DNA from 4 places in the Paenibacillus sp. 01T443 genome. Region 1 is predicted to be linked to each of the others. Evidence: riboswitches for the same ligand, from Rfam matches in the RefSeq annotation. Region 1 holds a riboswitch; each other region holds the start of a gene.
The links. Region 1 has a riboswitch for cyclic di-GMP ahead of AC1DLI_RS12240 (EAL domain-containing protein). Riboswitches for the same ligand answer to the same signal wherever they lie in the genome.

Region 1 (8,010 bases):
TTTCAGCGAAGCCGTTTTTCAAATCGCAAAAATCGGCGCATCAGGCGATGAGTGACGAGCTGCATACACTGTTTAAGGAAGAGCGCAAGGTGTCGCTGCAGGAGCTGGACGATGAATCGGCTCGCAGATTGCAGTACAGCGGGGGCCATAAGATCAACTTTATATCTGGCACGATGTCGCCGGCGGATAAGGATGAAGCTGCCCAGGAGCTCGAGTCGCTGCGGAAAGGTCTGGACTATTTTGCGGAGCGCGGTGTGAAGGAGGTTGTGCTTCAACCCAAATACATGGGATCCAGATGCAATGTCTATTTGCATGCTGACGCAGATCAATGTTTTGCGGTTAGCCGCAATGGGTACAAAGTCAATAAGGTTGACCTGTCGGCTGTGTATGAGAGGCTGCTGCAAAGATTCGGGAATTATATGAAGGAAAACGACATCACGATGCTGCTTCTAGATGGTGAGCTGCTGCCTTGGCAGGCGCTTGGGGAAGGGCTTATCGATCGCCAGTTCAAGCCGATTGAGAAGGCGCTTGAAACAGAGCTGGCTTTTCTAAAAGCGAACGGGTTCGAGGAAGCTTTCTCGAAGCTCTCGCAGGAATATAAGACTAGCGGCTTTGAGAAGGATCAGTATCAGCTTAGCAAATCGGCGCTGAATGAAAAATACGGCCTGACCGTCTATCAGAATTATAAGCATGTCCATACGGTATTGGAGAAGCATGTACCATTAGATGAGCATCTAGTGGCATATGAAACTTACAAGAAGCAGCTAGAGCTTTACGCAGAGCCAGGCGAGCTGGAATACAAACCGTTCTCACTGCTCAAAATTGTATATGCGGACGGAAGGGAAACGCTTCCGGATTGGAAGACATCGGAAATGTACCGTTTCGTCTCAGATGATCCTTTCATCATGCTTTCGCTGTCTGATCCGGAAAGCTTCGATCAAGCGGAGAAGTATTTCCAAACGCTTACGGTAGATAACCATATGGAGGGCGTCGTCATTAAGCCTGAGGTACTAGAGCCCTATACGGTTCCTTATATGAAGGTGCGTAATAAAGACTATATGTCGATCATATACGGCTATGATTATCGCTTTCCGCATAAGTACAATAAGCTGATCAAGCAGAAAAGCATCAATATGAAACTTCGAACATCTTTGAACGAGTATCGGCTGGGGCAAAGCATACTCGCTGTTCCCTTTGCGGACATTGCACCGGACAATGAAGGATACATGGGAGCCGTGGCCAATCTATTGTTCGAGGTTGCCAAAGAGAAGGAAATCGATCCGCGCCTGTAAAACATAATCATCCCATTTGACCTCCTGTACCGGGAGGTTTTTTGGTGCTGCTCGGTTTTATTGAAAATTGGACATAGCATATAGCAGTATATTGTGAAATAATCATATATGTAAAAAGTCCTAGTAAAAAGCAAACTTGTCGAAAGACAATGACGCAAAGCCTACAGACCTAAAGGAAAGCTTCCAAAGGTGGCTGGGTTGCCAAAAGGATGAGTGATTATTAATATCCTCCTCCTAGTCACATCAGGTTACCGCAAACGTTATACATAGGAAGGGATATTAAAGATGGAACAAAATATTAAACGTTATCGTGGGAATGATAACAGCTTTGAAATCGTTCAGAAAATAGCAAATTTAGGCTATTGGGAATTCGACCATATTCGCAATCAAGCATCCTGGTCGAACCAAATGTTTGCGATATATGGAATGAGCTCGGATTTCACGTTGAAGCAGGATGACTTTTTTGATTTTATCCATCCCGACGACCGGGAGCGGGTCGAACGGCAGTTTTATGCTTCGGTAGAACAAAAAACAGAGAGCGTCAGCGAGTATCGGATCGTTCGCCCGAACGGCGAAATAAGAGATGTAATAGAAAATATAACGTTTGTCCTCGGTGAGGACAATGAAGTGGTATTGACCGTAGGCACAATCCAGGACGTAACGGAAACGAAAAAACTGCAGCATCGATTGACGGTCGAAGAGCAGCATTACATATCCATATTCGAGAATAACCCGGATGCGGTCTTCTCGTTTGACTTGAATGGCCAGTTTATGTCTTGCAACGCATCGCTTGAGCAAATGTTTGGTTATGCGCGGGATGAGATTATGCACGGGAGTTTCCATCATTTTGTGGAAGAAAATAGCTTGGAGCGGACGATTTTTCATTTTGAGGAAACTGTGAATACGCTTACTCCTCAAAATTACGATACGACGGGCATAACCAAAAGCGGGCAGATCATTGAGGTTAACGTAACGAACATTCCGATTATCGTTAATCAAGAACTGATCGGCATTTATGGCATCGCCAAGGATATTACGCAAAAAAAGATGATTGAACGATCTCTTATAGAAGCGGAACTCAAATATCGAAGTATTTTGGAACAATCCATCGTCGGTATTTTTGTTGCGCAAAGGGAAAGGTTTGTTTATACAAACGAGCAGCTTGATAAGATGCTGGACTATGATACGCTAGTCGGCGTAGAGGTAGAGAAGGCTGTCCATCCGGATGATCGGGAAGCCGTTGTATCCCAGGTTATGCAGCTTACGGAAGGAGAGTATATTCCGAATTTTTGTCATCGGGCAATTAAAAAGGATGGCACTGTCATTCATTGCGAGGTTCATTACAACCGTGTTACCCACATGGGTGAGAAAGCGATTGTGGGCATTGTTATGGACATTACAGAACGGAGCAAGGCGCAGGAGCTCAATCACCATTTGGCTTACCATGATTATTTAACGGAGCTGCCGAATCGCAGAATGTTCGAAGAGCAGCTGGACAAACAGCTCAGAGTAAGTGACTATTTCAAACAAAAGCTGGCGATTATGCTCATTGATTTGGATCGCTTCAAATACGTGAATGACACGCTAGGACATCCGATTGGTGACGCTCTGCTCAAGCAAATCGCAAATAGGCTGAGATGCAAGCAAGGTGACGGACAAGCAGCCTACCGGATTGGCGGAGATGAATTTGCCTTTATTATTTCCAACGTACAAAAGCAAAGCGATGTAACGCATATGGCGGACCATATTATTAATCTTATTAAGGAACAATGTGTTGTTGAAGGGTACGAGCTGAATGTCACGGCAAGCATTGGAATCAGTCAATCGCCTGAGGATGGTAACTCAGTGGAGTCATTGATGAAAAACGCTGACGCCGCTCTTTATTTTGCCAAATCCAGAGGGAGAGACCAGTCGCAAAGCTACTCTTCTTCGTTAAATGTGCAATCATTTAAATTGTTTTCCCTTAGCAATGACCTGCGTAAAGCGCTTGATAAAGGGGAGCTGTTCCTTCATTATATGCCTCGCGTACACGCGCAAACGATGGAAATCGTCGGCGTAGAGGCGCTGCTGCGCTGGAATCATCCGGATTGGGGGCTGGTGTCGCCGACAGAATTTATTCCGATCGCTGAGGAAACGGGGCTCATCGTTCCCATTGGGGAATGGGTGCTGCGCGAAGCCTGCATGCAGAACAAGCGCTGGCAGAGCATGGGCCTGCCTCCAGTAACTATATCGGTTAATTTCTCGGTTCAGCAGCTGCTGAAGCAAAATATTTTGCAGACGATTGATCAAATCGTGGCGGAAACGGGCTTGTCTCCAGACAGACTGGAAATTGAAATTACGGAGAGCTCTTTTATTAGCAACGAGAAGATCGTGACCGAGCTGCTGCTCGAGCTGAGGAAGAGAAAGATCAAGGTTTCGCTCGATGATTTTGGAACTGGATATTCTTCCCTTTATTTATTGAAACGTCTAGCGCTCCACACGATTAAAATCGACAGGTCCTTTGTAGATGAGATGTTGACGGAGCCGTGCAATAAGAGCATTATCGAATGCATCATTCGTTTGGCAGGGGAGCTTAACATGCAGGTTGTGGCAGAGGGCGTCGAGAATGAGGCGCAATTCAACTATTTGCGGGAGCAGCATTGTGACGAGATTCAAGGCTATTACTTTAGCCGGCCGGTAGAGGCGGAAAGCATTGTACAGCTATTGAAAAATAAATCGTTGATGAAGCCGGCCTCGCTAAATCAAAGCAAGCAGCCGATCGTTAATCGCCGGCAGTACTTCCGGATTGAGCTTAAGCATTGTTTGTTGGCAGAAATGACGATTACTATGTTTAAGGGCAGAAGCGTAAGGCTTGGAAGCACAGAGGTGCTCGTTAGAAATATCGGGCCAGGCGGCTTAAGATTTATGGTAGGTGTTAAGCTGCCGGTTAACAGCGATATTCTGCTGATGTTCAAAACTCAAATTGCTAATCAAATGTATGTGCTGTACGGCTTTATCGTTTGGTTCAATGAAGTGGAGAATGATATCTATGAATACGGTGTGCAGTTCCAGATGAAGGAGAAGGAGCATAACGAGCTTGTTAATGCGTTAAATATTCTTGCGATTAAGCAGCGCGACGGCGTTATGCCTCAAACACAAATTTACGTGGGCGATCCCGTTCTCCGTATCAAGGAATTGAAAAAACTCAATTAAAGCATTTTGCGTTCGGCTAAAACCGAGCGTGAAATGCTTTTTTTATTGCGATTAGCAGTTTTGCCGCATCGGTCTTTGGGTAAAAGGAGATAGTAGTTATTGAAAAGGAGGAGTGTGCACTTGAAATTAACGCCGGAACAACGAATTCAACTGCATGGCTTCAATAACTTAACGAAGTCACTCAGCTTTAATATGTATGATGTCTGTTATACCAGAACAAAGGAAGAGCGCAAAGCCTATCTCGCCTATATCGACGAGCAATACAATTCAGATAGGCTGACCAAAATTTTAAATACGGTATCCGATATTATAGGAGCTCATGTGCTCAATATCGCCAAACAGGATTATGAGCCGCAGGGCGCCAGTGTCACCTTGCTTGTATCGGAAGGGCCCGTAGCAGGCGGTCCAAATGATTCGTTTGAGGAATCGCCGGGCCCGCTGCCTGATACCGTTGTGATGCATTTGGATAAAAGCCATATAACGGTTCATACGTATCCGGAATACCATCCGAATGAAGGGATCAGCACGTTCCGCGCAGACATTGATGTGTCTACCTGCGGCGAGATTTCACCGCTTAAAGCGCTGAATTATTTGATCCATTCCTTTGATACCGACATTATGACGCTCGATTACCGGGTGCGAGGATTCACTCGTGACATAAACGGGCATAAGCTGTTTATTGATCATGACATTAACTCGATCCAAAATTACATACCGAAGGAAGAGTGCCTTTTGTATGACATGATCGACGTCAACATTTATCAGGAGAATGTATTTCATACCAAATGCAAGCTGAAGCAGTTTGACCTGAACAATTATTTGTTCGGCTATACGAAGGATACGCTGTCCGTGAAGGAGCAAGAGGAAATTACGAGAAGATTGAAGACCGAAATGGACGAGATCTTTTATGGAAAAAATATAAGGAGCTGATCCAGCATGCCAAATTCCGCATCGAAAAAACAAGTGAACCCGCCGCAGCACCAAAACCGTCAACCGGGTATTGAATCTGAAATGAATCCGCTTCCTATCTACGAGTCTGACTCGTATAAAGCGGCAGGAAAGCTGAAGGGCAAAACCGCGATCATTACGGGAGGTGACAGCGGTATCGGCAGAGCGGTAGCCGTTGCTTATGCCAAGGAAGGCGCCGATGTTGCGATCGTTTATTTGAATGAGCATGAGGATGCGAAGAAGACGAAGGAGGTCGTGGAGAAAGCGGGCGTGAAATGTTTGCTGATTCCCGGCGATGTAGGAGACGAGTCGTTCTGTAAGAGCGTTGTTGAACAGACCATAAACGAATTCGGCAAGCTTGATATTTTGGTAAACAACGCAGCGGAGCAGCATGTTCAGCAGAAGCTCGAGGACATTACGTCTGAGCAGCTGGTGTCTACGTTCCGAACGAATGTCTTCAGCATGTTTTACCTAACGATTGTTGCTCTGCCGCATCTAAAGGCATCCAGCTCCATCATTAATACCACGTCGATCACGGCTTACCGCGGTAACCCAACGCTGATCGATTACTCGGCGACGAAGGGTGCTATCGTATCTTTTACAAGAGCGCTGGCTGTGAATGTAGCAGAGCAGGGCATCCGCGTAAACGGCGTAGCTCCCGGACCGATCTGGACGCCGCTCATCCCCTCAACGTTCGATGATCAGGCGGTAGCGACGTTTGGCTCTGATACGCCGATGAAGCGGCCTGGGCAGCCGCATGAGCTAGCGGCTGCTTACGTCTACCTCGGTTGCGACGATTCCAGCTACATGTCCGGCCAAATCATGCACATTAACGGCGGCGAGGTCGTTAACGGTTAAAGGTTACGCTACAGGAAGCCATGCTGCTTCGCATAATTCCCCCAGTGCGGCTGTCTGCCATCGACATCCATGATGTCGAATTCATCGGACAGCTGCCAGCTTGAGAACACCTGCCCAGACCTCTCCATGAGGTCTTTTTTTGCTGCAAGCGCAGCAACTCCGCGGCCGATGAAATAAGGCGTTTCGGATTGGGCGAAATGCTCGGCATCGGGTATGCCGCTATGCACGGCGTCAAGCCAGGTGGCTTCCGTAACGCCAAAGTGCTCCAGCATTTCTTCCGAGCGGAGAAAGCCAGGCGTTACGGCAACGGCGGATACCTCGTGCGGTTTTAGATCCGCTGCCATCGCTGCCGCAAGATGGATGGGCGAGATTTTGGCCAAGCTGTAAAATAAGCTTCCGCGGTACCGGTAATCGATTCCGTCGGTGACTTCAATAATCAGCCCTCTCTCTCTCTTCACCATGAGCGGTGCTCCATAGTAGCTCGTAATGAGATGCGCTTTTACGGCACGCTCCTGCATAAGCAGCCCCTTGCTCAAGGAATGCTCCCAAAATGGCTTTTTCCATTCCGTCAGCTGCTCGCCGCCCCAAATATTGTTGACAAGGATATCAAGCTGACCATTTTGTTCTTTATTGATTTGCTCGAATAAAGCCTGAACCTCCGCCTCTACCGTATGGTCGACTCTGACTGGAATGCCGATGCCGCCTTTTGCTGTGACGAGTTCAGCCGTTTCTTCAATTGTTTCTGCCCGGTTCAGGTCCGAAGCCTGCCCGCGAATGCTCCTGCCCGTACAATATACCGTTGCGCCAGCTTCACCTAAGCTTGCTGCAATGCCGCGGCCGGCTCCGCGTGTCGATCCGGCAACTACCGCTATTTTACCGTGTAATGGCTTCATCGTATCTCTCCTGTCTTATTTCTGTTGTTTACTCTTTGTCAGTTTAGCAAACGATATACGACAGCTACTGTCATATATTCATGCTAGAATGAAATAAACAATGTGACGGACAAGGATGAAGGAGGCGGGGGGAATGCGGGCAAGTAGGTTAATCGCGATCGTATTATTGATGCAGAATAATGGGAAAATGACTTCAAAAGCGCTAGCCGAGAAGCTGGAGGTATCCGAGCGGACGATTATCCGCGACATGGAATCGCTGTGCGAGGCGGGCGTTCCCGTCTATGCGGAGAGAGGGCTGCATGGAGGCTGGGTTTTATCGGAGGGCTACCGGACAAATTTGACCGGCATGCAGGCGGATGAGCTTGTTTCGGTCCTTTTGGCGAATCAATCCGTCTTGCTGGATGATTTAGGGATCGCGAAACACTACGATGCCGCCATCCAGAAGCTGCTCGCGGCTGCACCCGTTGATGTTAGCAGGGGCGCGGCACTCGCTAGGCAAAAGATTCATATCGACGGAGCGGGCTGGCATCAAGTGCAGGAGTCACAGCCGTTCTTGGCGATTGTGCAGGAGGCGGTATGGGAAGAGAAGCTGCTGCGGCTCCGGTATCCGCGCGAGGACGGCATAGCCGAGCGAATTGTCCATCCGCTGGGTCTCGTTGCCAAACGAAGCGTTTGGTATTTGATCGGCGAAGCGGGCGGAGAGAAGCGGACATACCGCATCTCAAGGCTGCAAGACGCCGTCATGCTGGAGGAGCGGTTCGAGCGCCCGGCAGGCTTTGATTTGGCCGATTATTGGGAGCAGTCTATGGGTGAGTTTAAGCAAAGCT
Region 2 (8,010 bases), on a different contig from region 1:
CGCCGCATCCCATATGGAGAAGGAGCGCGCTCCGAAAGCGAACAGGCGGTCATATTTCGACGTTTCCGCATTCCAACCGCTCGCGGTCGTTACATTTAGGCGGCCAAGCTTGCCATCATCAGAGAACGTACCGTCTGTCAGCGTTGTGTCCAGCTGCGCTTGATCGGCATAGCCCTTATAAAACTGCGCATTAAGCGCAATCTTGCTGCTGCGTTTGCTTACACGCTCCACTTCGGTATACGCATCATACTCGCGAACATCACCCTCGTTCGCGGTCAAAATATAGGATTTGCCGCCGCTCTCCATCATCGCCATGCCGTCAGGCATGTACATGCCAAGAACCGGAACAGGCTTAATATCAATGACGCCCGATTTCCTATCAGCGCTGTCTTTATCGGATGCATCGATGCCGTTGCCCGGTAAGGAATGATCCTTATAGCCAAACGAGCGGATCTCCGTAACCTGCTTCGTCGTTAAATCCAGCACGCCCAGCGCATTGTTCTCCTGCAGGGAAACATAAGCCAGCTTGCTGTCCGCTGATACCGTTATAAACTCCGGCTCAAAATGCTGAGCCGGCGTCGACGGCGTTACATTAGGAAATTTGGTTGAAGATGCCGGCAGGCCTTCGAATACCCGCACATCAGCAGGGATCGTCACTCCGCCGAAGCCAGCCGTCGTTACGCTCGCATCCGTCAATGCGCTAATCGCGCCTGAAACGTCTACAATGGACACCGAGCCCTCTGGATCAACCGAATAGTCCGTTGCTGGCTCTCCTTCGTTGGCTACCAGCAGCTGCTTCCCGTCAGGCGTGAAGGTTATCATATCCGGCAATGCTCCAACCGTCACCGAGCTAAGCGGGTTTCCATTCAAATCCATAAATACGATTTTGCCGTTGTCCGTACGCGGCACCGATGGAACCGAAGCAGCTATGTATTGCCCTGAAGGATGTACCGCAACGCTCGTAATGCCGTCAGGCGTAAAGCCTGCAATATTAAATTCGGATACCGTAACACGGTCCAAACGTTGAATATTTTCTTCTGTGCCTATTTTGGATAAATCAATGATATCGATAGCCTTCTCAGCTGAATTGGTCGAATACGCGCGTTTGCCAACCCAGTCGTACGCAACGATTTCGGTTCCTCCCGAATCAAAAGCTGCACCGCTAGTGTAGCCTGCAATTTTCTTCATTTCAAAAGCCGCAGCCCCCGTATCTTCCGCGGATACCGCATTGTATGGAGCGATACAAGATATCATAAGTAAACCGGCTATTAGGACTTGAAACGATTTGCGAGAATTGTTACGTCTGAAGCTCACTTTATTTCCCCCTGAAATCGAGCATGTACCCCACATCACGGCTGTGATGCCTGGCCAAGCTAAATCATACAAAAAGAGTATTAAGGGCATGTAACCAATTCATTTAGATATTGTAAAAAATTACAGTTAACAGTTTATCTTTTTCTTCTCAAAAGCTTAATTACTCCTAATATACACAAACACACTAACAAGCCCGCACAGCCTCCTGCAAAATCAAGCACAACATCCGTCGCGTTTCCTGTTCTTTCATCAGAGCCCAGCTGATTCCACTCGTCCATTGCCGGAACAGCAATGGCGATCAAGAGCGTAATGACTATAGAAAGAAACCAGCGTCCCCGGGTCAGCGAACGCAGGAACATAAACAGCATCGCTGCGAACGTCGCATATACAAACAAATGCGCGCCCTTGCGAAACAGAAACTCGATAAAGCGAAATGGATCTACTTGCGAATGTATGACAGTCGTACGGTATGTAATCGTCATATCCGGCAGCCAGCTCTTAAGCTGATGGTAATTAAAATGGGTCATCAAAAAAGGCAGAATGCTTTGCTCATCATACGACTGCGATGAGAACATGAACAACAAGCTTAACCATCCGGCTAATAGCATTCCCCATAGCAGAGTTGGCAGCCAGCTCTTAGATTTATTCAAATTTCTTGCACCTCCTGCATAGCGTTTTTCTATCTCTCTATCATACTTGAAAAAAAACGCTCAAACAAAGTTTACGAAATGAGGGCGTATAAACAGAAAAGCCAAAGAGTGGTCACACGCAAAAGCGTAGCAACCACTCCAATTAAAAACAGTATAATAGTCCCAATTCACAATAGTCAATAAGCCTAAAGTTTGGTATTATTACTAAAAGAAGCGAAATGAGGCGATCTCGATGTCCAGCTATTTAATGTTTACCGAGCTATCAACACCATTAAAGATACTCGGTATACGAATATTCAAGGATGAGAATGGTCATTATTGGTATAAAATCAAAAATAATAAACGAAAGCGTGTTTTTAAATAGACGGATTTTAGCGTTGATAAAGTTCGGAGCTTTCAACATAGGCCGTATATGCACATTTCGCTTCGTTCCTGCATTCTCTTTCATACCGCACGCAGTCATAGCAATTGAGAATTCGATCCAGCGCTTGACTGGCCCCTAACACCTCATCAGATTGGTAGGATTGGCTCATTAATAGCTTATCAACCATTTCCCGCCGCAACAACTCTATCGTTTGCTCTAGCTTGATTTTTTGCTGAAAAATATCTCTACTAATGATGATCTACTCCTCTCTGAGGAAGCCCATTATTCTCGTTATTTGTGAGTAATACCTCACCAAACATATGTTCAAACCTACGTGCCAGTTGGTTAGCTGCCAAATATTCACCATTACGCCTATAGCTATCAGTCAGTAATTGCGCGAGCTCCAACAGCAGGTATTCCAGCCGGCTACGTTCCTGCAGCGCCCAATCATCGTACAAACCCGGCAGCAGCCCTTCAACTGTATAACTAAGCACTTCTTTAATGAGTCTGATTTTCGTTTCTTCATCATTTTCATTACGGGCCTCTTCAAGCAGCAGCATCCAAGCAATAATGTCGCAGTCTATTTCGCCTTGCAGCTGGACATGGCTGCGGTCCGAAAGAATAGGGCTCACGCCATCCGCTTCGAAGAGCGCCTTTAAATGAGAAAGGCTGACCCTAAGCTGGTTGCTTGCTTTGCTTGCTTCAGCCTGCGGCCATAATGCCTCACAAATTTGCGTGCGTGCAGCGTAAGGGTGAAACAATAAATACACCAATAATCTCTTTGCGCTGCGCTGCTGCCAGCCATTCGAAATTTCCCGGCCATTTATACAAACCCGGAAAATTCCGATAAGCCTAACCTCTATCCGTGGAGCTGCTATGCTTGGAATCTCCGTGCTCACTTGGCTGAGCAGCTCAACAATGTCGCTGTTCATAATTCCAAGCTGCGGATTGCCTGCATGAACAGTCTCCCTGCCGCTTAACGGATTAGCATAGAAATCCATTATCTTTCGAGCCGTGTAGATGGGGTTATCTACATGAACCATACTGGCCGCGTTTAAAACAGTAACTGAGCGAGCAGTCGGAATAAATGTAGCCGTTATATCTGACATATAGGAAGGATAGAGAGTATCTTTCTCTCCACCTATAACCATGCAAGGTTTTGTTATTGCAGATAAATCATCCAATGGGCTTGTGGCTGTGAAGAGTAACGCTAAATGAAAGTAAACCTTCATATCGCATTGCCGATAAGCCTCATTAATCCATCCTGCTTCCTCACTGTCCAGAGACAGGCAAGTGACTAGACGAGTCATCTGCTCGCCAAGCTCCGCTGCCCCGCCATTCCCCGCGTAGCCCTGTCGCAGGCTTAAGGAGCGCTTAACAAGCCCCGGGGGATAAAACCCTACCGTTGAAATTAGAACGACTGTCTCCACCCGATCTGGGCGTGTTAATTCATATTTCACAGTTAAGCTGCCGCCAAAGCCATGACCAATCATATGCGCTTTTTCAATACCGCATTCGTGATACAGGTCGTCGAGATCATTGCACAGCAGCTCCCACGTTAATTCAGAGCCATCGTTCAAGCTTTTGCCGTGTCCGCGCAAATCATATCGCAAAACATGATACCGTTCGACAAGCATTAAGACGAGCGGCCTCCAGGTGTGAGCATTCAGACCTAATCCATGTATGAGTACTACGACTTCCGCATTTGGGTTAGACGTACATCTATCGAATTGGTAGAACAAATTAAATATGCCCATAGTCCCCCTACATTGTCACTACTGTATGATTCAGGATAGTTTGTAATGATAGTGTAATGTATATTTTAGTTCTATGGTAGGGGTCTACTAGCTAAATGATATAATTTTTTACAATCTATTAACAATTTTATGAAAAGTGTGTCTGGATAGATAAAAGAAGACCAGCAATGCAGTCTATACGACTGCACCGCTGGCCGTTATTCAAACCTTTTTCTTTTGTTGTACTCTACAAAGGATCGGCAGTTAGCTTAAGACATGCTCTCCGCAATCTCTCTTCCTGCTTCAAGTTCTTTGTTAAACGCGGCCCGGTACTCAGCAATAATATCCGTTTTGTAGCCGTTAGTCGTAAGCGAAGTCGTTGTTTCTGACATAATAATCTCAAACTTTGCAGAGCAGTTGTTAACCTCTTGCAGACCTTTTTCCTTAATCTTAGGTTGATCTGCGGCACTTGCTGCAAGGTATTGCAGACCGATATCCATTAAAGTCGCCTGGCAGCTAGCCTTTAGCGCTGCGAGCTTGGCCTCTGCATTTGCCGTAATTTGCTCATATGTAGGCTTCACGATACCTCCGCCATTACCTGTTCCGCCACCCGTTCCCGGAGGGATAACGCCGCCGCCTTGCTCCGCCCGATAAGCAGCAGACTCACCGCTAACCGTTTTTGTAACCGGATCATATCCGATTTGTGTTCCTACCGACTCCGACAAGAAACGAATCGGCACATAAATGGAACCTTTATACCCAAAAATGGATTGGTCTGCTGGCAAAGCTGCTGCCTTCCCGTCAAATACCAGTGAAGCTTTTATAGACTGAATTGTAATTTCAACACTTAGTTGCGGCTTCTGGCTGCCCGCAGCAGCTAATTGCAGCTGCTTCTTCAGCGCAGCAAGCTCTTTCTCCGTCGGCTCGGAGATTGCAGCCTTTGCACCATCCCAATTCACTGACTTTAGCAGCGCATACGAGATATAACGGATAGGCACATAAGTACGTCCTTCATAAATAAACGAATATTGACCATCAGGCAGCTTAAGCGCTTGTCCGTCAAAGGTTAGCTTTATCGGCTGCGTTTTGATTTTGATACTCGTTGCTGCAGCCGATGCAGCGGTTGCAAGAACAGATGACAGCATCATAATGGCTAGAAAAATAGATAATGCGCGTGACTTTTTCATAGGGCCTCCTCTTTCTAATAGGGCGTGCTAGTTGATAGAATTTGCAATAACAGCGAGTGCGTCAGCTCTTGCCCCAGTCTTTGCACTCTCATATTGCGAGCTCCAATCGGGCAAGGCTTGATTGCTTAAATCCGCTGCCTGATATTCGCTCTGAGCATTGCTAATTAATTGATTAAACTTCGCGTCACAAGCTGCCTCCGCAGAAAAAACCTTGTCCAGGTACTTACTTTGAATCGTCGCAAGCGTCGCTTCTTTATCATTGCTTAGCTCATTCGCAATTTGCTTCACTAAGCTGTTGCTGCTTGCCTGGCAAGAGGACTTAAGCTGCTGCAGCTTAGCATTAACAGAAGCATCAATCTTCTTCTTTTTCTGGGCCTTATCTTCCGAAGTAGTAGATTCTTCCCCTGGCTTCTGGCCCTTGTCTACGTTATCAGACGCAGAAACTGGTGTCAAAGTTGCAGTTGGGCTAGGCTGGATGGCGTCCCCAGGCTGAGCTGATGGAACTAGCTCTGACTCGGGTGTTAGTGTCTGTTCAGCATTAGACGTTTGTTCCGGTTGTTCGCTCGGCCGATCGGTATTCGCTGATGCACCCTCTGCGTTATCAAACTCAGCCGCTTCTTCTAATCGACCATTTAACTCGTCCACCTGGTTTAACTTTGAATAAAGGCTCATGCTTCCATAGATGATTATTCCAATAACTACAATGGCACCAGCAATAATAAACCAAATTTTGTTTGTTTTTTTCATTGTTTTGGTTTCATAGGGGGTTGTAATTAATACATTAATCCGCCATGATTCTCCTTAGCCTTATTTTCAAAAAAATAAGCTGACGCTTGATCGTGACCGTCGTCAGCTTGAGCATATTGCATTAAAATTTATAAGCTGTGCTCCACTTTATAGCTTAAGAGAGCCCGATATTTGCTAGTTTATTTTGGTGATAAACCATTTTCAAATAAATCTCCATACGCTTCTCATCACATAAGCAGCCTTCCCAAAGCCTTTCGTGAAACCCAATACAAAGCAGATGCCATTCACGTACAAGTTGAGTGCGTAAGAACATAGAAAGAACCTCCATTTTCCCACATAAACCTCGACGGGAGGCACGATATTCGGTAGCTGGCTGGCAATCTTCATCAGATAAGCCCCTGTAGCTTTGCGTCACCACTTTTCAATGGTTTTGCCTTTATCGTACGGTTTATGTAGTTGATTTGTTAAGGGTATATAAGGATTTTTGTAATTAGATCCTATTTCAATTATTGTTTGAAGATTGATACCATTCTACGAACTTATGAATCCCATCTTCAAAATGCCATTTAGGATTATATCCTAATACCTGTTTGGCCTTACTAACATCGGCAAATGTCCGATTTACATCACCAGGCTGCATAGGCAATTTATTAATTCCAGCCTTTTTTCCAACTGAATTTTCTATTGCTTCGACCATTCTTTTCAGACTGATGGTGTTCGATTCACCTATATTAAACACTTCGTATTTCTTTTCACCTTCATTTACCCATTCTACAGCCTTAGTAATACCATCAATAATATCCTCTATGTAAGTATAATCTCTCTCCGACGATCCATCTCCATAATAAGGGATAGGCTGTCCCTCAGATATTAACTTAGTAAACTTATGAATAGCAAGGTCGGGTCTTTGTCTTGGGCCATATACCGTAAAAAACCTTAAACATGCCATATTAATATTATATAGACTGTGATAAGTGTGGCATAAAAGCTCTCCGGCCTTTTTCGTTGCTGCATAAGGAGAGATCGGATAATCAACAACATCTTCCTCGGAAAATGGAACTTTCGTGTTATTCCCATATACAGAAGATGAAGACGCAAATACAAAGCTTTTCACATTATGCTTTCTGCTCATTTCTAGTAGGTTTACAGTTCCATTAATATTAACATCGGTATAGAGAACCGGATTCTGAATAGAAGGTCTTACTCCTGCACAAGCTGCAAGGTGTACAATTATATCCACTTGATTCTCATCAAATACTCGATTTAAAAATTCGAGATTTCGAAAATCACCTTCTTCTACTTTATAGCTATCATCAACCAGCTTGAGCTTCTCAACTAATTTTAGTGCTTCCTTAACATTGTTTCTTTTGATTGCTGGATCATAATAGTCATTGAAGCAATCAATATTAATAACCTTATGCCCTTTTTGCAATAACGCTTCGCATAGGTGGGAACCGATAAAGCCTGCTCCTCCTGTAACAACAATTGTAGTCAATATCTGCCCACTCCTTCTTGTTAAGGTACTAACAAATTACAAACAATACATTCAACGGTGTTTAGAAATATCTGTGACCATCATTCAGCAGTTGATAGATTATTCCACACAAGAACGAGTTCTATCTTTTCGATGGATAGCACTTTCTTCAAATCTCTCTATTACAATTCTTTAATCTATGATAAATGGTTAAAATAATCGAATGGGTTGTAATCTCCTAAAACGCCGGTGATATATCCAGTAACAAAAGAAACAATAATAACAACGTATTTCAATATAGTTAGAGGCCTATTACTTTTAAATATCGGATACCATACAAGTATAGGTATCAAAAACCATGAGTTAATAGCAATTCTATCGGAATAAGCAACAAAACCAAGGAGCAAAAATAATGAATTGAACATAACATATATTTTAATTAGCTTTATGTAAGTATCATTTCGATATACGAATTGGTAAAATAATGTACTAACTACTATCCAAAAACCACTAAAAACTAAAAAATCAATTCGATTTA
Region 3 (8,010 bases), on a different contig from region 1:
GAATGACAAAGGGCAAAACCGCCAGGGCCAGAGAGTTTCTCCTATGGGCGGTAACGGGAGCGGGCAAGACGGAAATGATTTTTCCGCTAGTGGAATCTGTCTTGCTGCGGGGCGGAAAGGCACTGATCGCAACGCCGCGCCGCGATGTCGTCATTGAGCTTGACCCGCGAATCCGCAAAGCGTTTCCAGGAGCTACTGTAGTCACGTTATACGGGGGCAGTGAGCAGCGCTGGGAAAACGGTGACATTACGCTGGCTACCACGCATCAACTGCTGCGCTTTTATCAAGGTTTTGATCTCGTCGTGGTCGATGAGCTTGATGCGTTTCCGTTTGCGGGCGATCCACTCCTTCATTTTGCGGCGGATAAAAGCTGTGCGCCGGGCGCAGCTCGCCTGTTATTGTCGGCTACGCCGCCAAGCGATTTGCAGCGGGCAGCGAAACGCGGGAGGCTTCCGCATGCAAGGGTGCCTGTGCGCTATCACCGTCATCCGCTGCCGGTTCCGAGGCTTATTCAAACACCGATAGTGAAGCAAATGCTGCAGCAACACAAATTGCCGACAAAGCTGCTGGCGGCCATGCAGGCATCGCTTGTTCGCGGCGCCCAGCTGTTTGTGTTCGTACAGCAGATTGCACAGACAGAACCGATGGCAGCCCTGCTGCGCATAGTTCTGTCTCACGCTGCTGTTGCTGCTACCTCCTCGCAGGATGCGGAGCGGTCGGCGAAGGTTCAGCGTTTTCGGGCGAGGGAGATTCGCGTGCTTGTCACGACTACCATATTAGAGAGAGGGGTAACCATTCCCAAAAGCGATGTTTATATCCTAGATGCAGATGGTCGGCTCTTTGACGAAGCTTCCTTGGTGCAAATGGCAGGAAGGGCAGGAAGATCGGCTGAGGATCCGTTTGGGCAGGTCTATTTCTGCAGCCGAGAACGCAATCGAGCGCAGCTGCAAGCCGTACATCATATCCAAAGCATGAACCGAATGGCTCGCAAGCAGGGCTATCTGCTCTCCGCAACCAAAGGAGGCTCGCCCAAATGACAGTCCCGCCCCAAGACTGGCTCCGGCGACTGCAATCCGCCTTCGCCGGAGCCGCGCAGCTGCTCGCACCGCGGACTGCCGCATGTCTCCTATGCGGCAAACCGCAAACCGGCTCTCGCAGCGCGGACAGCAGCAGCCCCGCGAAGCTGACTCCCCAGCTTCGGCAATCCCTTTGCGGAGCGTGCCTCTCCGCAATACCGTGGCTCACCCGCATCGCCTGTACTAGATGCGGGCGCGGCATTCCCTGCGAGGACTGCATACGCAGTCCGCATGGCTCTTTTGTGTGCAACCGCAGCGCGGTTCACTATAATCAAACGATGCGAGCGATGCTCGCTCTATACAAATATCGGGGAAACGAGCAGCTTGCTCCATTGCTTGGCGACATGCTGCTGCCTGCTTTCGAGGCTTTGACAGCCGAAATTGTTCAGCGGACTAACGCACCCAATAGTCGAGAATCTAAATTGAAAATAAGGATGACCGAACACTGGGATGCCGTAACCTATGTGCCTGTCAGCGCGGAACGAGAGGCCGATCGGGGCTTTAATCAGGCAGAGCAGCTGGCAGGTCGGGTTGCGCAGCGCTATCATTTGCCGCTTAAGCAGCTGCTCGTCCGTTCTCGTCATTCCGAGAAACAAAGCTTCAAGACGCGCTCTGAGAGAATGCGCGATACAAGATATCTTTTTACTAGCAATCCAGCCGAGTTTCACAAGCTGCATACGAATGGAGTAAAAGACCTCAAACATCCTTCTCCGACACGCAAAGCGCTTCGTGTTCTATTGATCGATGATATTTATACGACAGGAAGCACGGTGGAGGCTTGCTCGCAGGCACTCAGCCAGCATGCGGAGCTTCCACTTGAAATATACGTGTTGACATGGGCAAGGTCCTAATTTGTTTGTTTTGTGTCAAATTGACCTTCTTATTAACTAATGAAAATAATAGCGTAACCCAGGAACTTGCAGAAAAATGACATAATATATTACTTTAGACCTATTAACGCTTATGGGCCAATGGGATTATAATACACTCATAATATACTATGTGAAGGGGCAAATCATAGGAAACTATGAGACGCAAAGCCATGGGCCTTACCCAAGTATTTTTTTAGTTACTTGAAAGGCAGCCGGTTACCACAAGGAATCATAGCCCTTAATGCTAGTGAACCTTGTCAGAGGTTCTCTTTTTTTTGGACTATTTTCCTCTTTTCACTATGAGAGGCAGGACTTAATCATGATAAAACGTTCTTCCAAGCTCTTATCTTTACTAGTCGCATTGATGCTTTTGGTACAGCTGGCGATTCCAATGGGAAGGGTGGCTGCTTCGACGGATAGCACAATGCTACCGCCAAGCAACCTTACAACGAATTTGTTGGCGCCAGAGAATGTAAGACTAACTTGGTCAGCAGTCACGGGGGCCACGGGCTACAATATTTATGAAATATCGGAAGGTCAACTTAGAATGCTTGGTACCGTGGCCAATACCACTTACCAGGCTAGCAATTTGCCGGAAGGGTCTTATAGCTACGCCGTATCGACACTTAGTGAAACAGGTGAATCAGGTCCAAGCGCACCGGTTGCTGTTGATATTGTTTATCCGGATATGCAAGCACCCGAAAGTTTGACGAATACACTGCCAAATGGTAATGACATTGCACTGAGATGGACAGCTTCAGCATACGCTGGAAGCTATAATTTGTACAAAATCGCAGAAGATGGGCAGCAAGTACTTATTTATTCCGGCACCGGACGGAGCTATACCATCACCAATGCTTCAGAAGGAATATACAAATATGCAGTTTCGGCTGCTAACGCTCTGTACGGTGAATCTCCGATATCATCACCTATAGAAATTCAGGTGGTTTATCCGGTTATGACCGCTCCAAACAACCTGTCATTCACGGTAACAAACGGCAGTGACGTGGATCTGAACTGGTCTGCTGTCAGCTATGCAACGGCCTATAGAATCTATCAAATCGTTGATGGCGAGCCTAGCTTGCGTAGTACGGTTACTGGAACCAGCAGTAAGCTGAGCAATATGCCGGCGGGTGATTACATTTATGAGGTGCGTTCCTACAGTGAAAGATTCGGGGAATCTGCCGGGGGAAGCCAACTTTCCGTCACCGTGGGCACTGTGACTATGACGGCTCCGACTAATTATACTTTTAAGCTTCAGAATATCAATGATATTGTTTTAAGCTGGGATGCTGTGGCAAATGCCACCCAATATAACGTTTATGAAGTGATTAACGGTGAAAAGGTTCTGAAAAGCACAATCACCAAAACAACGATTACATATGCGAAAATGGCTCCCGGAGACTATGTCTATACGGTACACGCATATAGCGACCGCTTTGGTGAATCCGCGGAAGGCAGCCAGGTCTCACTCACTATTGAGCAAGTGACTATGGATAAGCCGAGCAGTGCAGCATACGAATTGAAGAATGGTAATGATATTTACTTGAGTTGGGAAAGCGTCGCGAATGCGGACGACTACAAGATCTACCAAATTGTCGATGGACAAAAGGTTTTGAAAAGAACAGTGTCCCCTACTACAGCCGCATTTGCTAATATGCCAGCGGGTGATTACACGTACGAGGTGCATGCTAACTCAGCCCGTTTCGGGGAATCAGTTGAGGGCACCCGGGTTTCAGTAGCTGTCATTTTTCCGATTATGCAAGCACCGGAGAATGTGACACAAACAATCAAAAGCGCTACCAGCTTTAGCTTGAGCTGGACTGCCGCTGAGTACGCAGCCAGCTATAAGGTTTACCAAATTATTGATGGGGAAAAGGTATTAAAAAGTACGATAACAGGAACGACAGTAACCTATTCCAACGTACAGCCAGGCGAGTATTCATATGAAGTTCACTCCTTCTCCGCAAGATTCGGAGAGTCATCGAATGGAAGTTCAGTAACTGTCACCATGAACGGACAAACGATGGAAACGCCGTCAGGTCTGACTCAGAGTATTAATAACGGCAATGACATTGCCTTGAAATGGACAGCGGTTCCTTACGCCGCGAGCTATAAAATCTACCAGCTTATAGATGGTGAGAAAGTATTGAAAAGCACAGTGACGAAAACAAATGTCACCTATACTAACCTGCCTTCGGGCGACTACCATTACGTTGTCCACTCCTTTTCAACGCTTTTGGGAGAGTCTCCGGAAGGAGCTGAAGCTATCATCGCATTGATTCACCCGACGATGGAAGCCCCCGTCAATTTCGCCTCCAAAGTCCAAAACGGTAATGATGTCGTTTTGACCTGGACAGCAGTGCCATATGCGAATAATTATAAGGTGTATGAAATTGTAGACGGTCAGCCAGTGCTTAAAAATACAGTTACGGCTTTGAGTGTAACAATCGCCAAGGTTCCGGTAGGTGAACACACGTATGTTGTTCATTCTGTAAGCACGCGCTTTGGCGAATCTTTAGAAGGCAGCAGTCTTTCCTTAACCGTGCAGGAGCAGCTTATGCAGCCACCGACGAATTTGACGCAAACTCTGTCAAACGGTAACGATATTACGTTAAAATGGACAGCGGCCAACTACGCAACCGATTATAAAATTTACGAGATTATTGGTAGAGAACGTGTTTTGCAAAAAACGGTAACCGGCACATCCTCGGTGTTCGCCAACATGGGGGAGGGTGAGCACACGTTCCAGGTTTACTCTTACAGCGACAGATTTGGGGATTCCACAGAAGGAAGCGACGTTTCTTTTACAATCATTTTCCCAACGATGCAGGCTCCGGTTAATTTTACGAACAGCATTGCAAACGGGAATGACATCGTCTTAAGATGGGATGCTTCCGCATATGCAACATCTTACAATGTTTATCAGATTGTAGAAGGCCAAAAGAGTCTAGTTAAGACAGTCACCGGCAGGTCGGTAACGCAGACCAATATGCCAGAGAGTGATTATGTATACGAGGTGCATTCTGTAAGCAACAGATTCGGTGAATCACCCAACGCGAGTAAAGTAGAATTTGCGTTGGTTTGGCCAGTCGTACAGGCTCCAACTCTAACAGCAGCCGTGTTTAACGCCAACAATATCATGCTGTCATGGAAAGGGGTTACTTGGGCCAACGAGTATCATGTCTACGCAGTTAAGAATGGTGAAAGACAATTAATCTACACGGGAAAAGGGTTGACGACAAACGTTTATAATATGACGGAGGATATTCACTCCTATGAGATGACTGCTTTTAGCTCGCGATTTGGAGAGTCAGTTACATCCAACAGGATCACTGAGAATATCATATATCCGGAAATGTTGCCGCCGATTGCCAGTCTGAAGGTGCTCACTCCAACGAGCGCACAGATCTCCTGGGATTTTATAACTTATGCCAACGGATACAATATATACGAAATAATCAATGGTGAGCCGGTACTTCTAGTACAGAATGTTAATAATCTATCATATACGGTTTCTGATTTGTCCTATGCGAACCATGAATATGTCGTAACTTCGTATAGTAATTCATTTGGTGAATCAAGTAACTCTAACACCGTATTGGCGAAGCTTATTGTCGACACAGAGGCGCCGGTCACGACGGCAAATGCGCCAACAAGCTGGATGAACCAAAGCACTGTTGTCGTATTGACGGCAACCGACAATGAAACAGGGGTCGCAAATACGTACTACTCGCTGAATAATGGAGATTATGTAAACGGAGCATCGTTGAATGTCACGGAAGAAGGCGTCAACCATATTTCATTCTATTCGGTTGATAAAGTAGGTAACATCGAGGTTGCTCAAACGATCGATATCAAAATTGATAAAATAGCACCGATAACCGAGGTTTCACCAATTCACGGCTGGTTGAGAGAATCGGTCACTGTAAATTTAAACGCCTACGATACCCAAAGTGGTACGGCTAAAACCTTCTATTCGATTAACGGTACGGACTATGCGGAAGGTGCTTCATTTAATGTAGATAAGGAAGGCATCAATCAAGTTTCCTTCTACTCTGTTGATGAAGCGGGTAATGTGGAAGAGGCGAAAACGGTTGAAGTGAAAATTGATCGAACAGCTCCTGTCACCACGTCTGACGCTTCGGAAGGCTGGTTCAAGGAACCAGTGACTGTTAATTTGCACACCGAGGACACTCAAAGCGGAGCAAATAAAACTTTTTATGCTATTAATGGTTCGGAGTATGAGGAAGGTATCTCTTTCAACGTAGACGAGGAAGGAATCAACAACATTTCCTTCTACTCAGTAGATCAAGCAGGCAATGTGGAAGAAGTCAAAATGGTCGAAGTGAAAATTGATCGTACGGCTCCTATTACCACGACAGACGCATCAACGGCATGGTCTAAGGAAGAAGTAACTGTGAAATTGAGTGCGGCCGATACGCTAAGCGGAGTCGTACAAACGTTATACGCTGTAAACGGTTCGGACTATACCGAAGGAACTGCTGTAAAGGTTAACGAGGAAGGCATTCATAGAATTACATTTTATTCCGTTGATATCGCGGGAAATATCGAGATTACCAATACGATTGAAGTGAAGATCGACAAAACGGCTCCGGCTATTGCGATGGATATGCAAGCCGAGTACAAGCTTGGCACTGTATTACCGCTTGTGTATACTGCAACTGATGAGTTGTCAGGCATTGTTTTTGAGCAGATGGTTATTATCGGACCAGATTCAGCTGCAGGAACAATCGCAGCAAACGGTTCCTCGATGACGTTAAATAAACCGGGTGATTATAATGTTACTGTTACAGTGACGGATGCTGCGGGTCTTATTACTACGATTCAGAAACAGATAACGGTCTATATTGAGGCAACTATGGAAGTATTGCCGCATGTCATTAAGGGCAATAAGGGCGTGTTTACGGTTCAAGTTAATCTGCCGGATTGGCTGAACGGTTCCGGCATTGTCCTGGATACGGCGACGGTAAATGGGGTTCAAGCGCTGAACGATAACAAAGGATACTACATGATGGCCAAATTGGGACACTTTAAATTTGAGCGGTCCGACTTCGACTGGAAGACCAGTGAGGTAACGCTTGAATTCCGAGGCTATGTAAATGGTAACCTTGTCGTTGCGCAAAAAAAGGTGAAGGTCCAGACTGATCTAACAGGCATCAAAGGTGGTTATAAAGACGATGATCGCGACGATCATGATAGTGACAACGATGATCGTGAAGACGATAACCGTAAAAAAGACCGTTCTGCGGTCATATCCCCGTCAAGAAGATAACTATAAAAAGGCTTCAATGCAGCGGCTGCTTCCCGGTATACTACCGAGAAAACAGCCGCTGATTTTTTTCGGCATTTATAATTCGTAGCCACTATCGGAAAATATTAATGCAACACGAGTGAAAGTATAGATTCATAGTGAAATTGTTAGCGTTTTCGATTAGAATATACATACTAGACAGTATATAGCGATAAATAGGGGGGCTCAGAGCGATGAACTTGGATAATTGTCCTCGCTGCGGTAAGCTTTTTGCCAAAAACTTTAGAGACGTATGCCCGACGTGCATGCGTGATATTGATAAAGAGTACGAACTTTGCGCAAACTATTTGCGTGAATATAAGGGCTCCATTATCACAGAGGTAGCAGACGCTACAGGCGTATCGATCAAGCAAATTACGAAATTCATTCGCGAAGGCCGTATCTCCATAATGAATGCTCCTAACATGTCCTACCCTTGTGAATCCTGCGGCACTCTTATTCGCGACCATCATCTTTGCGACACCTGCCGCCAACGAATTGAGAAGGATAAGAAGCAAATGTTCCAGGATATAGCGAAGAAAGATGAACTGAAAAGCGCTTTAAATCCGACTGGCGTATACAAAGGATTAAACAGATACAAAGATAAATGAATTTTCTCTAATATTTCCTTGACTATAAAATTTCACTTGACTGAAGCCGATAATACTTGTAAAGGTAATCGGCTTTTTTAGTTCCTGTAGATAATGAGGTGGATAAAATGAAAATAAACGAGACGAATCGAATTGGT
Region 4 (8,010 bases), on a different contig from region 1:
GATCGCGGCAAGGTTGGCGCGTGGGCGAAGGAGGATGTCGCAAAATCGATATACCTTGGCGTTATTGGCGGCAAAACAGCTACGACATTAAGTCCGCAAACGAATGCCACTCGCGCAGAAGGAACGGTTATGATTATGCGTTTGCTGCAAAAGGTGAATTTTTTATAATATAATTTAATTCTTAGAAAAAGGCACAACTCGCCATGGAGACGGGTTGTGCCTTTTTTCACTTTTCCATCATAGATAAAATTTATCGTTTAAAATAAAGAGATAACAGTCTTTTATCGTACGTAACTTTTCTACTACTCTTGTAGTCTATAACTATTAGATTAATGGATGGGAGAGTTGCAAATCTAATGGTTAAGTTTCAAAAAATGATAGGACTGCAGTCGGAGAGCTTAGGAAAACGCGTCATAGTCGTTATGTTAGGCGGAGCATTGCTGGTACAGCCCATGGCATCGCTTCTGCCTGGAAGCCTGCAGAAGGCAGCTATAGAGACTACAGAGGCTGCTGCAAGCGATCCCGTGCTTAAGCTATCGCAGCAATCTTATATTACTGCAGGGGCTAAACGACTAGACTACGTATTTCATACAACGCGCGGAAGCGCAAAAGCACAAACCGATGTGCATGTCATTGAGATAGATCTAACGAATCCCTATGTATCTTTAAATGCGATGAGCGGAAAAAATAACAGCATTGGTCAGGTTAATACGATCCTAAATATGACAAAAGAAAGCGGAGCGGTAGCGGCTATCAATGCGGATGTGTTTGTCATGGGCAATGAAGGTGCACCTATGGGTGGCCAGGTCATAAGCGGCATGTTTATGTCGAGTCCTTCGAAGCTGAAAGGGATGTACGCGTTTTCGGTATCAAAGGATCGGAAGCCCATGATCGATAACTATTCTTTTGACGGCATGGTAACAGCGGCGGATGGCTCATCTTTTGAGATAGAAGGTCTTAATCAATCCGCGTATGCTCCCGAAACAACAGGCTCGATCTACAGTCATGTTAATAAAATGTATATATATACAAGTGCATGGGGCGGAACGGAGCGCCCGAAAAATTCAGGCACCACGCCGACGGAGGTATTGGTCCGCAACGGGATGATTGAAGAAATCTCGATAGACAAGGCGATAGCGGGACAAGCGCCGGAAGACGGCTACATACTTCGTACGCACGGCACGGCAGCTGCGTACGTGAAGGAACATCTGCAGGTTGGACAACCGATAACGGCTGATTATTCGCTTGAGTCGCAAACAACGGGAGCGAAAGTTGATCCCTCCTCTTTTGAAATGATGGCCGGGGGACATACGCTGTTAGTTAATGCGGGTGTGGTGGCGCCGTTTTCGCGTGATGTCACCGGTGTCAGCGGATCGTCGTATACATCTCGTTCGGGGGTTGGCTATTCAAAGGACGGAATGAAAGTTTATCTCATCACGAGTGAGCGTTTCGGCGGTAATACAGGGCTCAGCCTGAAAGAGCTTCAACAAGTCATGCTGCAATTGGGTGTATTTAAAGGCGTCAATCTTGATGGCGGCGGCTCAACAACGATGATCGAGCGCCCGCTTGGGGACTTTTCCTTACAGCTGGCCCATTCCACGCAGTATGGTTCAACTCAAAGAAGCGTCGCAAATGGAATTGGCGTATTCACCACGGCTCCAAAAGGAACGTTAAAAGGCATTTCTGTGAGTGGTTCTAAAGCCATGTTCATAGGTCAGAAGTCGTCTTATTTAATAAAAGGTTATGATACGTATTACAATCCTTACGAGGTAGACAACGCTTCTGCGGTATGGAGCTCGGAGAAGGCAATCGGCACTTTCAACGGGAATGAGTTTACAGCGACTAAAGCAGGTAAAACGACGCTTAGCGTGAAGTCCGGGGCTATTACTACCAAGCAGGAAATTGAAGTAATCGGCCAGGATCAAATTGCCTCACTTTCCATTGATACGGCGGCCGGCGTATTGGCAAAAGGAGCCACGATTTCTGTTCCGCTAACCGTTAAGCTCAAAAATGGCACAACGTATAAGTTAAGCGGAGACTCAGTGAAATGGGAGTTTATCGGGTTTACCGCAGTTCAAAATGGCGACAGCGTAACCGTACAATCGGTGAATGCGGGAACATCCACAGGTTATGCGATCGCGCGTTATGATGGTTTTCCAGCCATGATCCCCTTTACGCAGGGCGAAGCGGTTAAGACCTTCGAGGATTTCGAGAAATCAACGTATCCGATCACTTCCCAGATCACGCCCGCAACGACAGTGGGCAGCGTGAGCTTGGTAGCAGACTTCCCGGGACAAACCTCTGCAAAGGCTTTGAAATTGGATTATGATTTCACGAACGGTACGGGAACGAAAGCCTCTTACGCCGTGTTTAATACAAATGGCCGTGCAATAGAGGGCTCTCCTACGTCAATGACGGTTGACCTTTACGGAGATAACAGCCTGAACTGGGTACGCGCAGAGTTTGTCGATGCCGATGGGAAAGCCCATCTTCTTGATCTGGCTAAACAGCTGGACTTTAGCGGATGGAAAAACGTAAAGGTAAATCTATCGTCCGCAGGGATGAAATTCCCGGTTAAACTAAAGCGGATCTACGTTGTAACCATTGCGGAAGGCCAGGATGAGCGGTCGTCTTCAGGTGCAATCGGACTAGACAACATGAAGCTGCAATATCCGCCTTCGGTAACGGTAGATACAAACACGAAGGTCGAAATGACTGTAGGTAAAACAACGGCTATGGTTAATGGAAAAGCGATAAAGCTGGATTCAGCACCGCTCGTGCTGAACGGGATAACCTTCGTACCGGTTCGATTTGTATCGGATGCTATGGGCTCACGTCTGTTATTTGATGGAAATACGGGTCAGGTCACGGTGCTGCGAGGCAATAAGCTGATGGAAATGACTCTAGGTAAAAAGGATCTCATTTTAAACGGCGTACGGCAAAGCTCAGAGGTAACGCCGATTATCCGAAATAACCGCACGTTGATCCCGGTACGCCTATTTTCCGAAAAATTAGGTCTAAAGGTGGGTTACGACGGAAAAACGAAAAAGATTACCATCGATTAACGATGGACGAATGATATCCAATCTGTGGTATGATAGAGTAGATTAACCTTTAATACAGAAAGGTTGCCGATCTACAGTGGACCACCTTACAGGCGATATAAATCGTGTAATCAAAAATGCTATCGAAGTCATGGAAGACAGCAAATATCAAATTTATGAAATATGTGAATCAGCGCGCACGGAGATGGAGTCTTTGGAGCAGGAGCTTGAAATCGTTCTTCAAGAAACAGTGAAGACGATTGATAAGGTCGATCAGCTAGAGCAGGACTACCGCCGTGCGCGGATAAGGCTGACGGAGGTTAGCCGGGATTTTGTACGCTACAAGGAAGAAGACATTAAGTCTGCTTATGAGAAAGCCACCCAGATCCAGCTGGATCTGATGGTATACCGCGAGAAGGAGTCTTACCTGAAGGCACGTCGCGACGATTTGCAAAAACGTGTCCGTAATGTAGAAAACTCCATTGAACGGGCTGAAACAATCGCATCGCAAATAAATGTTGTGCTTGAATATTTAGCGGGGGATTTGAACCAGGTTACCCGTATTATTGAATCTGCCAAAACCAGGCAGCTGCTGGGTCTGAAAATTATATTAGCGCAGGAGGAAGAGCGTAAGCGGATCGCTAGGGAAATCCATGACGGACCGGCTCAATCACTCGCTAATATCGTGCTTCGAACAGAAATCGCTGAGCGAATGCTTATCAAGCAGGAATTTGTGATGGTACAGGAAGAATTAGTAGATTTGAAAGGGCAGGTGCGCTCCGGACTAGAGGAGATACGCAAAATTATATTTAATTTGCGTCCGATGGCTTTGGATGATTTGGGACTTGTGCCGACTCTTCGGAAATTCACGCAGGATTTTGAAGAGAAAACAAAAATACATACCGTGTTCGAGCTTATTGGCAAAGAGGCTAGAATGCCATCGGCAATGGAAGCGGCGATTTACCGTTTAGTTCAGGAAGCTTTTTCTAATGCACTTAAGCATGCGAGCGCTACCCATGTCTCACTCGAAATTAACTATCGGCCACAGCATATTTCACTCGTTATTCAAGACAACGGCGTTGGTTTTCACAGCCAACTCATTGAGCAGGATGCTAGTCGAAACGCGCATTTTGGATTGGTGGGGATGAGAGAACGGATTGAACTGATAGAGGGAAGGATGGATATAGACTCAAATCCCGGTAGAGGGACGAAAATTATAATAGATATACCAACTACTGCCGAATCTAGAAAGGAGTAAGATGATGATGATCCAGAAAACTGCAAGCAATGTGAGTACAATCAAAATTTTACTTGCGGATGACCACCAGCTGTTTCGTGAAGGTCTTAAGCGGATTCTAAATATGGAAGACGATCTTGAGGTCATTGGCGAGTGCGGGGACGGCATTCAAGTGTTAGAGTTTTGTAATCATACGATTCCAGAAATCGTTTTGATGGATATCAATATGCCAATCGAGAACGGCGTTGTCACGACAGAACGTTTGAAGAGCATGTTTCCTGACGTAAAGGTTATCATTCTATCTATTCATGATGATGAGAGCTATGTGTTTGAAACGCTTCGAAAAGGGGCAACCGGCTATTTGCTGAAGGATATGGAGGCTGAATCGCTGATTAATGCTATTCGCTCCGTCGTTCAAGGCCATGCCTACATCCATCCTAAAGTAACTGGCAAGCTGATCAATCAGCTTCGCCGTATGACTTATTTAGACGAGATGGGAATCGTTTCAGGCGCAGCAGCCGCCCAAGAGCCGGGAGTGAAATTCGTTGCAGGCGATGAGAGCCCGTTAACACGCCGTGAGGCGGAGGTTCTTAGATTAATGGCCGAGGGCAAAAGCAATAAGCTGATTGGGGAGTTTTTGTTTATCAGCGAAAAAACGGTAAAAAACCATGTGAGCAGCATTTTGCAAAAGATGGAAGTAGACGACCGTACTCAAGCCGTTATTCAGTCCATTAAATATGGCTGGGTGACCTTGTAATCATTATTAATTGCAGAGCAAAATCCCGTATCTTCTGATGCGGGATTTTTTTGTATATAAGAATACAAGAAAATGATGCTAAACCACAGTGAATGAGAAGCACTCCGAGGCTGCTCATAACGCAGCGCCGGAGCACGAGGGAAAGAGACTTTATTTTCTTTGTCTTTGCTTACGAAGCGAGATAAAGCCGGCTGTAAGCGCAAAGGCACCGATTAAATAATAAGGAGTCGGGCTGGAATCGCCGGTTTTCGGAAGCGTAGCCAGCGGAACTTGCTCATCCTGGGAATCGATAACGGTATCAACTTCGGAATCGATCTCTCCGCCTATGCCTCCGATTGGGGGTTCCTCATCGTCAATTTCAATTAAGGGCGTTACTTCGGGCGATGGCGAGACGGTCGGTGATGAGGTTGCTGTTGTAGTAGGCGTCACAGTAGGCGTAGACGATGGTGTGGTTTCAGGTGTAGATGAAGGCGTAGACGATGGTGTCGTTTCAGGTGTAGATGAAGGAGTGGACGATGGTGTGGTTTCAGGTGTAGATGAAGGCGTAGACGATGGTGTCGTTTCAGGCGTAGATGAAGGTGTAGACGATGGTGTCGTTTCAGGTGTAGATGAAGGCGTAGACGATGGTGTCGTTTCAGGTGTAGATGAAGGTGTAGACGATGGTGTGGATTCAGGTGTAGATGAAGGTGTAGATGATGGTGTGGTTTCAGGTGTAGATGTAGGTGTTGGCGTTGGTGTAGGAGTCGGTGTTGGCGTCGGCTCCGTGCAAGTGTTTTGAAGCTTTAGCTTCCAGGCTTTAATTTTGTCGCCGTGGGCGCCAACGCCTAACTGGGTAATCAGATCACCGCTATAAATGTCCAGCTGATAAGGAAGACATACCGGAATGTCAATGGTGATGGAATAGCTGCCAGCCTTCGGATATACAATGGACGGCCCATCAAAATACACTTGTTTGAGGTAAGGTATTGTCGTATCGCCTGGACCTGGAGTCCAGTCAGCAGGGCCCGCATAGGAGGAGAAGCTTACTCTTACGCAATCCTGTGTGGTCCTAAAGGACGCAGTCGCCGTGCCGTCGCCATTGTCTACGATATTGGTTTGGTTTGCTAAGACATGATCCCGGTTGGATGAGTAGCTCTCGCAGGTGTTCTCAATTAAGGGGTCTGCTAAAGTCGCACCTCCATTATCCTGACCTTCGGCCATAACAAGAGAACCAAGCGCTAAGGAAAAAATCAAGATCAGGGCCATGCTTAAAGAAAGCTGCTTTTTAAAATAACGCATCATTCACTCTCCTCTTAGATAGGTAGTGGGTTCTAAGAGGGCCGGTTACACTATTAGCTCCATATAATCCAAGTGTCCATATGCAGATTATACTTCATCGCTTCCCTAGCTATTCTGAAAATGTGTAAGACGCCGCTTCCTTTCCATTCGCGTGCATATCTTATATATGCAAGGATACGTAGTAAAATGATAACATATATTGTAAATTGCTCAAGGGTGTTTCTTTGTCGGAATTTGACTATTAATAATCGAGAGAAAAGACCTTTTTGATACAACATACATTTTTCGCCTTGTCCTCCCATTGCGGAACCAGTGGGCTCTTCCTAGCATATAGTGTCACAAAGAGGAGGTGGCCGCCATGTTTGAGCTTCTACTTTTGGTTATTGGCATTTATGCCGTGGCTGCATTGTCGGTGCATCTGGCTTATCGGATTCGGCGAGGAAGGCAGCAATCCAGCAAACATTACGTACTTGTTGCGGGCGTTCGGCAAAAAAATATGGAATGGTATGTGCGCTCGTTGTTTTCTTTTTCGCGGCGGATGGGCAAGGATGTTCGGTTGACGATTGTCGACCACGGGGTAACGGATGAAACGCTTGCTATTGTTGAGCGCTTATCGAGAGACGGCAAGGAAGTCAGGGTGCATGCCAAAGGGTCGGAACCTCTAACCGAAAACGAGGATAGTAAGCGTTCGCAAACGAAAGCTGTGGATGGTACCCAACTGCTGTGGCTGCTTCAGGCAGAAGGAATCGTATCGAATGCAGACCACGCGGTGCTGATTGATTTGCAAAACCCGTCGGATTTGTCGAAAATGCCATTTTAGTATATAATTTGCCGTAATTGAATATTCGGAGTGAAGCACACTCAATGACGCATTCTGCGTGGTTGGGTGTGCTTTTTTTTATATATAAGACTTTATAAGTTTTTACTTATAAATCTGCTTATATATCTCCGCGAAACGAGCTTTTGCCGACAAAAGACGGCTACAGCCGTTTATGCTTGTGTTCATTTATAAGAATTTATACGTTTCGTTTATAAATGAAAAGCGCCGGATGATGAAGGAACAGAGGGGGAAGGAAGATGAAGGCTCAGGTGTATGTTGTAAAGGTACGCGGATGCTGGCAGGCACGCGCGACGATTCAAGCAGCTCTGGATAAGCATTTCTGGATGAACGGCGATTTCGGTGAGGCGGGCTGTCTGAATGAGAAAACTGCGGATACAGGCTGGCTGCTGCTTGAAGCGCTGCCGCTTGGTGATGCTTGCCTTGTGGTGGAGCTTTGGGAAGCAGCGATGAAGCGAAAACGCGGGAAAATCGTGCATTTAGAGCAGTATATCTTCGATGAGGGAAGGTCGGATATCGGCTGCGATGCGTTGGAGCTGCTGATGGCTTGTGCGAAGGAGGCGAAGAGAAATGCGCAAAATGAAGAAGGGACAGCAGGTTCTGGCCAGTGGTGGCGGATTGGAAGCCGGACAAAGCGGCAAACGGGGCTGGGCATAGAGGGTTTGCTAGGTTTGGCTGAGCGGTGGGATCGGCCAAAGGGGGAGATCAAAAGCGCAGCGGAGCTGGGAGAAACCACGGCTGGAACTAAGCGTGCAGCGGAGCTGAGAGAAATCGCGGCGGGGGCGAGCCGTGCGGTGGAGCTGGGAGAAATCGCGGCAGGGGCGAGCCGTGCCGCGGACATGCTGCAGGGACGTGC

Region 2: it holds a riboswitch for cyclic di-GMP, as region 1 does, so the genes downstream of both, AC1DLI_RS09985 (hypothetical protein) here and AC1DLI_RS12240 (EAL domain-containing protein) in region 1, are expected to answer to the same signal.
Region 3: it holds a riboswitch for cyclic di-GMP, as region 1 does, so the genes downstream of both, AC1DLI_RS06515 (OmpL47-type beta-barrel domain-containing protein) here and AC1DLI_RS12240 (EAL domain-containing protein) in region 1, are expected to answer to the same signal.
Region 4: it holds a riboswitch for cyclic di-GMP, as region 1 does, so the genes downstream of both, AC1DLI_RS06535 (LPXTG cell wall anchor domain-containing protein) here and AC1DLI_RS12240 (EAL domain-containing protein) in region 1, are expected to answer to the same signal.

What each region holds. Positions count from the first base shown of each region.
Region 1 is NZ_JBFTPE010000006.1:308,177-316,186, reverse strand. Features, by position in the region: gene AC1DLI_RS12245 (metallophosphoesterase) at 1-1,292, shown strand, start outside; cyclic di-GMP riboswitch class I at 1,412-1,498, shown strand; gene AC1DLI_RS12240 (EAL domain-containing protein) at 1,578-4,484, shown strand; gene speD (adenosylmethionine decarboxylase) at 4,605-5,414, shown strand; gene AC1DLI_RS12230 (SDR family oxidoreductase) at 5,421-6,290, shown strand; gene AC1DLI_RS12225 (SDR family oxidoreductase) at 6,299-7,183, opposite strand; gene AC1DLI_RS12220 (helix-turn-helix transcriptional regulator) at 7,317-8,010, shown strand, end outside.
Region 2 is NZ_JBFTPE010000005.1:521,564-529,573, forward strand. Features, by position in the region: gene AC1DLI_RS09960 (choice-of-anchor I family protein) at 1-1,314, opposite strand, end outside; gene AC1DLI_RS09965 (VanZ family protein) at 1,449-1,964, opposite strand; gene AC1DLI_RS09970 (aspartyl-phosphate phosphatase Spo0E family protein) at 2,336-2,587, opposite strand; gene AC1DLI_RS09975 (alpha/beta fold hydrolase) at 2,577-4,085, opposite strand; gene AC1DLI_RS09980 (stalk domain-containing protein) at 4,334-5,251, opposite strand; gene AC1DLI_RS09985 (hypothetical protein) at 5,279-5,998, opposite strand; cyclic di-GMP riboswitch class I at 6,360-6,443, opposite strand; gene AC1DLI_RS09990 (GDP-mannose 4,6-dehydratase) at 6,501-7,493, opposite strand; gene AC1DLI_RS09995 (EpsG family protein) at 7,670-8,010, opposite strand, start outside.
Region 3 is NZ_JBFTPE010000004.1:64,793-72,802, reverse strand. Features, by position in the region: gene AC1DLI_RS06525 (ATP-dependent helicase ComFA) at 1-1,037, shown strand, start outside; gene AC1DLI_RS06520 (ComF family protein) at 1,034-1,927, shown strand; cyclic di-GMP riboswitch class I at 2,076-2,172, shown strand; gene AC1DLI_RS06515 (OmpL47-type beta-barrel domain-containing protein) at 2,268-7,244, shown strand; gene AC1DLI_RS06510 (TIGR03826 family flagellar region protein) at 7,457-7,873, shown strand; gene flgM (flagellar biosynthesis anti-sigma factor FlgM) at 7,981-8,010, shown strand, end outside.
Region 4 is NZ_JBFTPE010000004.1:73,288-81,297, reverse strand. Features, by position in the region: gene AC1DLI_RS06555 (Ig-like domain-containing protein) at 1-168, shown strand, start outside; gene AC1DLI_RS06550 (stalk domain-containing protein) at 357-3,065, shown strand; gene AC1DLI_RS06545 (sensor histidine kinase) at 3,142-4,302, shown strand; gene AC1DLI_RS06540 (response regulator) at 4,310-5,038, shown strand; gene AC1DLI_RS06535 (LPXTG cell wall anchor domain-containing protein) at 5,189-6,316, opposite strand; cyclic di-GMP riboswitch class II at 6,347-6,430, opposite strand; gene AC1DLI_RS06530 (hypothetical protein) at 6,675-7,136, shown strand; gene AC1DLI_RS06525 (ATP-dependent helicase ComFA) at 7,394-8,010, shown strand, end outside.